Regions from separate parts of the Desulfitobacterium dichloroeliminans LMG P-21439 genome, predicted to be linked through region 1. Evidence: predicted binding sites of a transcription regulator. Region 1 holds the regulator's gene; the other holds the start of a gene.

What was found. The regulator LexA, encoded in region 1, represses DNA repair genes until DNA is damaged. The targets are predictions, from matches to a motif close to CNAACANNTGTTNG.
Region 2: a site for LexA is predicted at 2,551-2,564, ahead of DESDI_RS12465 (putative DNA modification/repair radical SAM protein). Genes of this name have one in related genera too.

Annotation. Positions count from the first base shown of each region.
Region 1 is NC_019903.1:1,875,308-1,879,736, forward strand. Features, by position in the region: gene DESDI_RS08955 (D-alanyl-D-alanine carboxypeptidase family protein) at 1-27, opposite strand, end outside; gene DESDI_RS08960 (M23 family metallopeptidase) at 236-1,063, opposite strand; gene DESDI_RS08965 (LysM peptidoglycan-binding domain-containing protein) at 1,121-1,354, opposite strand; gene lexA (transcriptional repressor LexA) at 1,641-2,249, shown strand; gene DESDI_RS08975 (D-alanine--D-alanine ligase) at 2,348-3,433, opposite strand; gene lepB (signal peptidase I) at 3,555-4,121, opposite strand; gene DESDI_RS08985 (methionine gamma-lyase family protein) at 4,132-4,429, opposite strand, start outside.
Region 2 is NC_019903.1:2,619,819-2,624,247, reverse strand. Features, by position in the region: gene ispG (flavodoxin-dependent (E)-4-hydroxy-3-methylbut-2-enyl-diphosphate synthase) at 1-661, shown strand, start outside; gene DESDI_RS12470 (proline--tRNA ligase) at 661-2,388, shown strand; gene DESDI_RS12465 (putative DNA modification/repair radical SAM protein) at 2,597-3,904, shown strand; gene DESDI_RS12460 (TIGR03915 family putative DNA repair protein) at 3,883-4,429, shown strand, end outside.

The DNA of each region.
Region 1 (4,429 bases):
AGTTCTTCTTTTAGTATTCTTATTCATAGCTTGCCTTCTTTTATAAGTATATAGAGCTGACAATTCATGTAGGTAGTTCACCTTGGCCCAATCTTAACTCGATCTCAATCTTAATCTCGATCCCAATCTGAACGTCGCGTATAAACTGTCTCGCTCTTATATAATAAAGAATTTTGATATTTTGAGCAAGCTTTATAGTTCAATATAAAACAAAAATGAGTTACAACATCGACAATTACCGAAGATGCTCATGATTTTGTTGCCAGACAGATACAAATGGATAAGGGTTTACCCATTCTCCGTTTGGCAGTTCGATGCCAAAGTGTAAGTGGTCTGGCGTTGTTAAAGCATCACCTGAATGGCCTAAGGTACCCAAAGAATCTCCCTTTTTGACTTTTTGACCCATTATAAGCTTAGGGTCGATGGTTTGCAGATGAGCATAGTAATAGTAATTACCATCCTCTCCTCGAACACCAACTCGTTCCCCTCCCAGTCGATTCCAACCTAACTTTTCAATTACACCGTCGCTGACACTGACAACGGGGAGCCCTTCCGCCCCAAAAATATCAGTTCCCTCATGGTGACGGATCCCGCCTTCCCTGTCCGCGCCAAAAGTATCAACAAACCAAACTTCACCAATCACCGGAAAAACAAAACGATTTGGCTCATAGAGAGGATGAGTTAAAAGAACCTCTCGACGCCGGAGTAGTTGCTTGATCGTTTCTTTTTTAATCTGTATAACCTCATTCTGCCAAGCTAAATCTTCAAAAGAAATGCCTTGCTCAAGCTGCCTGATGAGGTAGGCCTGCTCTGTTTCCGCGACTGTACTTCTCAGAGCAATTAGATCAGCCCAGCCCGTCGCTGACAGGTTTTGGCCTTCCTTTTGGGAGTGCAAAATGAGATGAGCTGATAAATTAGTAAGGTAAGGATAGATATCTGAAGAAATCCTGGGAGGCATATGTAAGCCTTTCCATAAAGATAAGCTGATCACCACGACAACTACGGCCTTTATAATTAACATCCAAAACCTTCCTCGAGCCTTGAATCTCTTGCGAAATCTCATTCACCTCTCCCCCTCTCTACAATTAGTATGGGGAGAGAGCTCGGGTTAGAAGTATTACTAAGGCTGTAGCGGGTCAGCAGGTGTGTAAATTACTTGACCCGTCTGAATAGTAGAATCCGTGAGTTGATTAAATTCCATAATTTTTAGAACAAGTGTACGGGTATCAATTTGTAGGCCAGTGTTTTCGGCCAAGGACCAGAGCGTATCACCGGATTGAACAATTTGGGGTTGAAAGGTTAGGGCTTCTACCTTACTATTTGCTTGATTCCAATCCCAGACAAACCATCCCATCCCTCCAAAAATAACGAAAAAAAGTAATAAATATGAACAAAATTGCCGTTGTAGTTTTCTCATGCGGTAATTTCTATAATTCCGGTAATGGCGTATTGAAGAAGTGCAAGTACTCATAATGAATAATCCTCCTTAATGTTCCCTTAAAACAGAATAGACCGAACATAAGTTCTTGAGAACAGTATAAAGGAGAAAGTGTTATTTAGTCAATAGTCTTTCGAACATTTGTTTGCATCAAAATGAATTTAATGGTACAATAGGTGCATAAATACATAGGGGGGATTGGATGTATCTTGATTTATCACAAAGACAAACTGATATTTTAGAGTTTATAAAACGGGTTATTCGCGAAAAAGGCTACCCTCCCTCCGTCCGCGAAATCGGCGATGCTGTGGGCTTGATGTCGAGTTCGACTGTCCATGGTCATCTACAAACTCTCGAAGAAAAAGGATACATACGCCGTGATCCAACAAAGCCTCGGGCTATTGAGATATTGGGCAGTGATGCGGATGAAAAGCGAACAGTTTTTGTGCCGATTATCGGTCGAGTTACAGCTGGTCAACCCATCTTAGCTGAAGAAAACATCGAAGATACGTTCCCTCTCCCTGTTGATTTAGTAAACTCTGATACGGTTTTTATGCTCAGAGTTAAAGGAGAAAGCATGATCGATGCCGGAATCATGGATGGGGATCTTATCTTAGTTCGACAACAGCAAGTTGCCCGCAATGGTGAGATAGTCGTTGCTATGATTGGTGAAGAAGCTACAGTTAAACGCTTCTATAAGGAAAAAACTTTGATTCGACTACAACCCGAAAATCAATACATGGAACCCATTTATTCTCAAGACGTCGTCGTTTTAGGGAAAGTGATTGGGGTATTTCGTCTTTTGCATTAATTTCACATTTCTTATTTAATGAAAAACAGACACAAAAGAGGGGTTATGGCCTTCTTTTGTGTCTGTTTTTTATCCCATTTATACTATTGGAGACTACCTTAAACCGATATTTTCCTTGAACGACTATCTTTAAAGCGCTCAAAGCCTAATTCAATCAAACGAGTGATCAGTTCAGAGTATGGAATTCCGCTCGCTTCCCAAAGCTTAGGATACATGGAAATTTGGGTGAAGCCAGGCATAGTATTGATTTCATTGATATAGATCTGATTATCTTTGGTAACGAAGAAATCCACTCGACTTAATCCACAGGCTTCAACGGCGTGGAAGGCTTGCACAGCTTTTTCTTGTAGACTGCTGACCACTTGGGGATCAAGTACTGCAGGAATCACTAAGCGTGAGCCGGTATCGATGTATTTGGCTTCATAATCATAAAAGTCCTTAGAGGGAAGAATCTCTCCGGGGACACTGGCCTGAGCCTCATCATTGCCAAGTACACTGAGCTCAATTTCTCGACCGATGATGTTTTTCTCAACCACAATTTTGCGGTCGTATTCAGCTGCTAATTTAAGTGCTTTAAGTAGTTCTTCAGGACTGTTTGCCTTAGATATACCTACACTGGAGCCCAAATTGGCTGGTTTAACAAAGCAAGGATAGCCAAGGGATTGTTCAATACTTTTAAGTACTTTTTCCATGTTTTTATGCAGTGTTTCTCTGAGGATGGTGAGATACGGAGCTTGTGGCAGGCCGGCTTGGGTAAAAACCGCCTTCATGCGGTCTTTATCCATCCCTAAAGCTGAGCCTAGGACCCCTGAGCCTGCGTAGGGAACATTTGCCATTTCAAATAATCCTTGGATTGTACCATCTTCGCCGAATGGTCCGTGCAGGACGGGGAAAATGAAGTCAAACTTCCCGTTGTGAGGAAGTTGACTACCATCTAAGGCTATAAAGTGTGGATTAGAGGGGTCATGAATGAGATTAACTTGAATACCGTGAATAGACGAATCGCTTTGCCAATCTACGGGGTTTACTCCCCAGTGCCATTGACCGGATTTGGAAATTCCGATGGTTTGAACTTCGTATTTTTCAGAATCTATTGCTTTGAGTACAGATGTAGCAGAATTCAGAGAGACCTCGTGTTCTCCGGATTGTCCTCCAAAGAGAAGAACTATTCTTTGCCTTGTCATGATATGTACCCATCCTCTCTGCTGGCATTTTTAATTCTCTATACTATATGCAAATTGCTAAAAAAGCTACTATATCATTATTCAATATCAATCAAGCAATTATCAATCATCAATCAATAGCTTAATCAATTGCTCCGAAACGGTTCAAGGGCCAATAACGAAATAACGTCATTCCGGAGATGTTTTCAATGGGTAAAAAGCCCCATTCCCGAGAATCGGCACTGTTATTTCTGTTATCTCCCATGACAAATACTGAGCCATCCGGAACGACTAGGGGCTCAATAGTTTTGATCTGAGGTTCCATAACATAGGGCTCATCGATGGGCTTACCATTGATATAGGTTTTGTGTTTATTAATCTCAATGGTATCTCCCGGTAAGGCCACTATACGTTTGATAAAATCATCGGAGGAGTGTGCACTTGAAGGCGGATGGAAAACAATAATATCGCCTCGTTCGAATTCCCCAAAATATTTAAAGAATAGCTTATCAACGATCACGCGATCTTGCAATTGGATGGTTGTAAGCATGGATCCGGTAGGAATAATTCTTGCCTCTAATACATAGGTGCGAATTAACCATGATAGAGCAAAGGCGATAATGACTATTTCAACAATCTCAAGAACAAATTTTAGGGTGCTTTTCCCGGGTTTATGCAGGATTTTATCTATATAGCGTTCATTTTCCACACTGTACACCTCACTTTAGTAATCCTTGTTCCCAAAGCCTCTGTGCCGCTAAGATATTGCCAAATTTGACGTAGTACAAGGAAACTCCTCCTTGTTGGTAGACAATATAGGGTTCGCGCATGGGCCCATCAGCAGAGAATTCGCTGGTTGCCCCTTGGATAAAGGTCCCTCCGGCCATGATGACTTCATCCTCATAGCCCGGCATTCCCGAGGGGATGGGTAATACATGACTGTCAATGGGAGATCCTTTCTGGAAGCCCTGGCAAAAAGCAATCATGCGTTCGCGCGAATTAAGTTTAACAGCCTGA
Region 2 (4,429 bases), 740 kb from region 1:
ATATCAGGGTGTAACAGCTGAGGGCATGGTGGAAAGTGCTTTAGGACATATTCACCTGCTCGAAGAAGAAGGCTATGACAAAATCAAAGTATCGTTAAAGGCTTCCCATGTGCCCCTGATGTTGGGGGCTTATCGGAAGATGGCGGAGTGTGTTGATTACCCCCTTCATGTGGGAGTCACCGAAGCTGGAACCGTACGCTCGGGGGTTGTGAAGTCGGCCGTGGGAATCGGCAGCCTCCTAGCTGAAGGCATTGGCGATACACTCCGTGTTTCCCTGACGGGAGATCCCGTTCAAGAAATCCCAATGGCATTAGAGATTCTTAGGGTCCTTGGTTTAAGAAATAGGGGAGTGGACCTGATAAGCTGTCCTACCTGTGGTCGGACGCAGGTTAATCTCGCTGAACTCGCCGAGAAGGTGGAGGACAAGCTCTCCAATTTACCTCCCTTGGATCGACCTTTGAAAGTTGCGGTCATGGGATGTGCGGTGAATGGACCCGGTGAAGCACGGGAAGCAGATTTTGGTATTGCCGGCGGCAAAGGAATGGGGTTGCTCTTTAAAAAAGGAGAAATTGTCGCCCGTTTATCGGAAGAAGAACTACTACCCGCTTTGCTCCAAGAAATCGAGAATTATGTGAAACAGTATGGAAAGGATGAACATTGATGCGTGTAAGCCAAATCCTTAATCCGACCCTGCGGGAGGTTCCTGCCGAGGCGGAAGTTGTTAGTCATCAGATGCTGGTAAGGGCAGGGTTAATTCGTAAAGCCGCTGCCGGTATCTATACCTACTTGCCCTTAGGCTTACGTGTATTGCGTAAAATTGAGCAAATCGTTAGAGAAGAAATGGATGTTAAGGGAGGACAAGAAGTCTTACTCCCAATTATTCAGCCAGCCGAGCTCTGGCGGGAGAGCGGTCGCTGGGATATTTACGGACAGGAACTTATGCGCCTTAATGACCGCCATAATCGGGAATTTTGCCTTGGACCAACCCATGAAGAAATCATCACCGATCTAGTGCGGGGAGAAATCCGTTCCTATAAGCAATTGCCCCTGCTTCTCTATCAGATACAAAACAAATACCGGGATGAGCGACGTCCTCGCTTTGGCTTAATGCGTGGTCGGGAATTTATTATGAAGGATCTCTATTCCTTCGACCGGGACGAAGCAGGCTTGGCCGAGAGCTATAAAAAAATGTACGACGCTTATACTCGTGTCTTTACCCGTTGCGGCTTAACCTTCCGCCCAGTTGAGGCAGATGCCGGAGCCATCGGTGGTACAGGTGGCACGCATGAATTCATGGTTTTGGCTGAATCAGGAGAGGCTGCCGTTGTCTATTGCCCAGATTGCGATTATGCTGCCAATGTGGAGAAGGCTGAATGCAAGCCCACGACTGTAGCCAGTGATGCTCCGATCGGTGATTGCCGAAGTGTAGATACACCAGGAACAAAGACCATTGAGCAGGTGGCAGAATTCCTGGGTGTGAAAAAGAGCGATCTTGTAAAATCTCTTCTTTATCAAGGTGATGATAAGCTCTTCCTCGTCCTCGTTCGCGGCGACCGGGAAATCAACGAAATCAAAATGAACAACGCCCTTGGCCCCTTTATCAACTTGCAGTTGGCCAGCCCCGAAGCTGTACTCGAAAAACTGGGTTGCGAACCGGGCTTTGTTGGCCCCATAGGCGCACCGAAGGGTTTAAGGGTCGTGGCTGATTTGGAAGTGCCGCTGATGACTAAGGCTGTTTGTGGTGCCAATGCAAAGGACAAGCATTATGTGGATGCTGTGCCAGAGAAGGATTTTCGTTTCGATCAGGTTCTTGATCTGCGCATGGTGGAAGCAGGGGAGCCCTGTCCCAAATGTGGTAGCCCGCTCAAAGAAGCACGAGGCATCGAAGTCGGTCAAGTCTTTAAGCTGGGAACAAAGTATTCGAAAGCCCTCAACGCCGTATTCTTGGATGAGAATGGTGCCGAGCACCCTTGTGTCATGGGTTGCTACGGTATCGGAGTCAGCCGTACCATGGCCGCAGCCATCGAGCAAAACAATGATAAAGATGGAATCATCTGGCCTATCCCTATCGCTCCTTATCATGTGATTGTGGTCCCAGTGAGTATGAAGGATGAGCAAGTTCGTGAAACCGGCGAAAAGCTATACCAAGAGCTTCAAAAACTCGGGGTAGAGGCTGTTCTTGATGATCGGGATGAGCGTCCGGGCGTGAAATTCAAGGATGCGGACCTTGTCGGCTATCCCCTGCGGGTCACCGTGGGAAGCAAAACTCTCGCCAATGGGGAAGTTGAGCTCCGTGATCGCAAGACCGGAGAAATGCAACTCGTCAAGGTCGAAGAGCTAGCGAAACGAGTGCAGGGGATTATTCAAGAAGCAGTAAGTAAAATGTAAGTCCTTCGTAGAATATCAGATTCAATAGAAATAGCTCCAACATCTTGATGTAGGAGCTATTTTTTTTATTAGGATATGTTCCTATACTTTTTAGAGCACCAGCAGTCTGCTGATAGTACTCGCCTTTAAAAACGCTAAAAGAACACACAATCCCCCCTTGAAAGAATATATGTTCTGGTATATTCTTATCTTGATGGAGGGGATGGAGATGGACATATTTGATAAACTGACCATACTGGCAGATTCGGCAAAATATGATGTGGCTTGTACCTCCAGCGGGGTGGAGCGGAAGGGTAGCTCAGGAAGCATTGGCAGTGCAGCTGCCGCTGGAATCTGCCATAGCTTTGCGGCCGATGGACGGTGCATCTCTCTTCTCAAAGTTTTACTGACCAATTTCTGCGTTTATGATTGTAAATACTGCATCAACCGCAGCTCCAATGATATTCCTCGAGCATCCTTTACCCCCCGTGAGCTTGCAGAGCTTACGATTAACTTTTATCGTCGCAACTATATTGAGGGGTTATTTTTAAGCTCGGCAGTCATTAAAGATTCTAACTATACTTCTGAGCTTTTGATTCGTACTTTAGAACTGTTGCGCGAAGAATACCGATTTGCCGGATATATTCACGTCAAGGTGATCCCCGGTACCGATAATGAAGTTTTGACCCGGCTGGGGTATCTGGCAGACCGGGTCAGTATCAATATCGAGCTTCCCTCACAGGAAAGCTTAAGACTTTTGGCGCCCGACAAAAGCAAGGAGTCTATTCTCCGACCGATGGGCCTTATTAAAGGTAAAATTGCAGAGAATTCTACGGATCTGATCAAATACCGCCATGCTCAGAAATTCGTCCCGGCCGGCCAAAGTACTCAGCTCATCGTCGGTGCGACACCGGATACGGATTATAAGATTCTGACTCTAGCGGAAGGGCTCTATAATAAGTATCAGCTGAAACGGGTCTTTTTCTCGGCCTACATCCCGGTAGCCGAACACAGTCTATTGCCCGCCGCTTCAGCCAAACCGCCGTTGATGAGAGAGCATCGGCTTTATCAAGCGGATTGGCTCTTGCGGTTCTACGGTTTTCAAGCTCAAGAATTGTTGGATGAAAGTCATCCGAATTTTAATCTGCAGGTCGATCCCAAGTGCAACTGGGCCCTTAATCATATGGACCAATTCCCGGTCGAGATCAACCAAGCTCCTTATGAAATACTTCTGCGTGTACCGGGCATCGGTGTCACTAGTGCCCGCCGGATTTTGCGGGCGCGGAAAATATCCCCCCTTGATTTCACCGGATTAAAGAAATTGGGTGTTGTGCTGAAGCGTGCTCAGTACTTTGTTCTTTGCAAAGGAAAAACCCTTGAAGGACTTAAATTAGCTCCCCATAATGTGATGCAAGCCTTAATGTCTGAGCGCGTCATCGCCAGTCTACCTTCTCAAGTTCCCCAGCAGCTATCCTTGTTTGAAGATCCGCCCATTTCTCGAGAGGATGTGGTTCAGTGTTTGACGGGTCAACTCTAGTCTACAAATATGATGGAAGCTTTGAGGGACTCCTATGCTGCGTATTCGAAAGCTATGAGCGAAAAGAAATTCCTCTCGAAATTCTCCCACCGGAAGGTCAACCCGGCCTCTTTGATACTCTCAAATACATCGAGACGGATTCCCATAAGGCTCATCGGGTGTATGACTCCATCCCCATTAAGATATCCCTGGAAGCGCAAGAGATGGTGAAACTTGCTTTCCTGACCTGTGCTTCGCACAAAGAACGTTTGATTTTCTATTTCCTAAGGCTGGGTTACAAGGTGGGCGGGAAGGTCACGGGGATGCTGACCGATGATAATGTGAACGCCTTGCAGAAAGCAGTGCATAACTTAACCTTCGAAAGCCATCGCCTCAAAGGATTCGTCCGTTTTTCCGTTTATAACGAAGGTTTAATCGCCATAATCGAACCCCGTAATTTTGTTTTGCCACTTTTAGCGACTCACTTTTCCAACCGTTTCGGCAATGAAGTCTTTATGATTTTCGACAAGACACATAAAGCCGCTC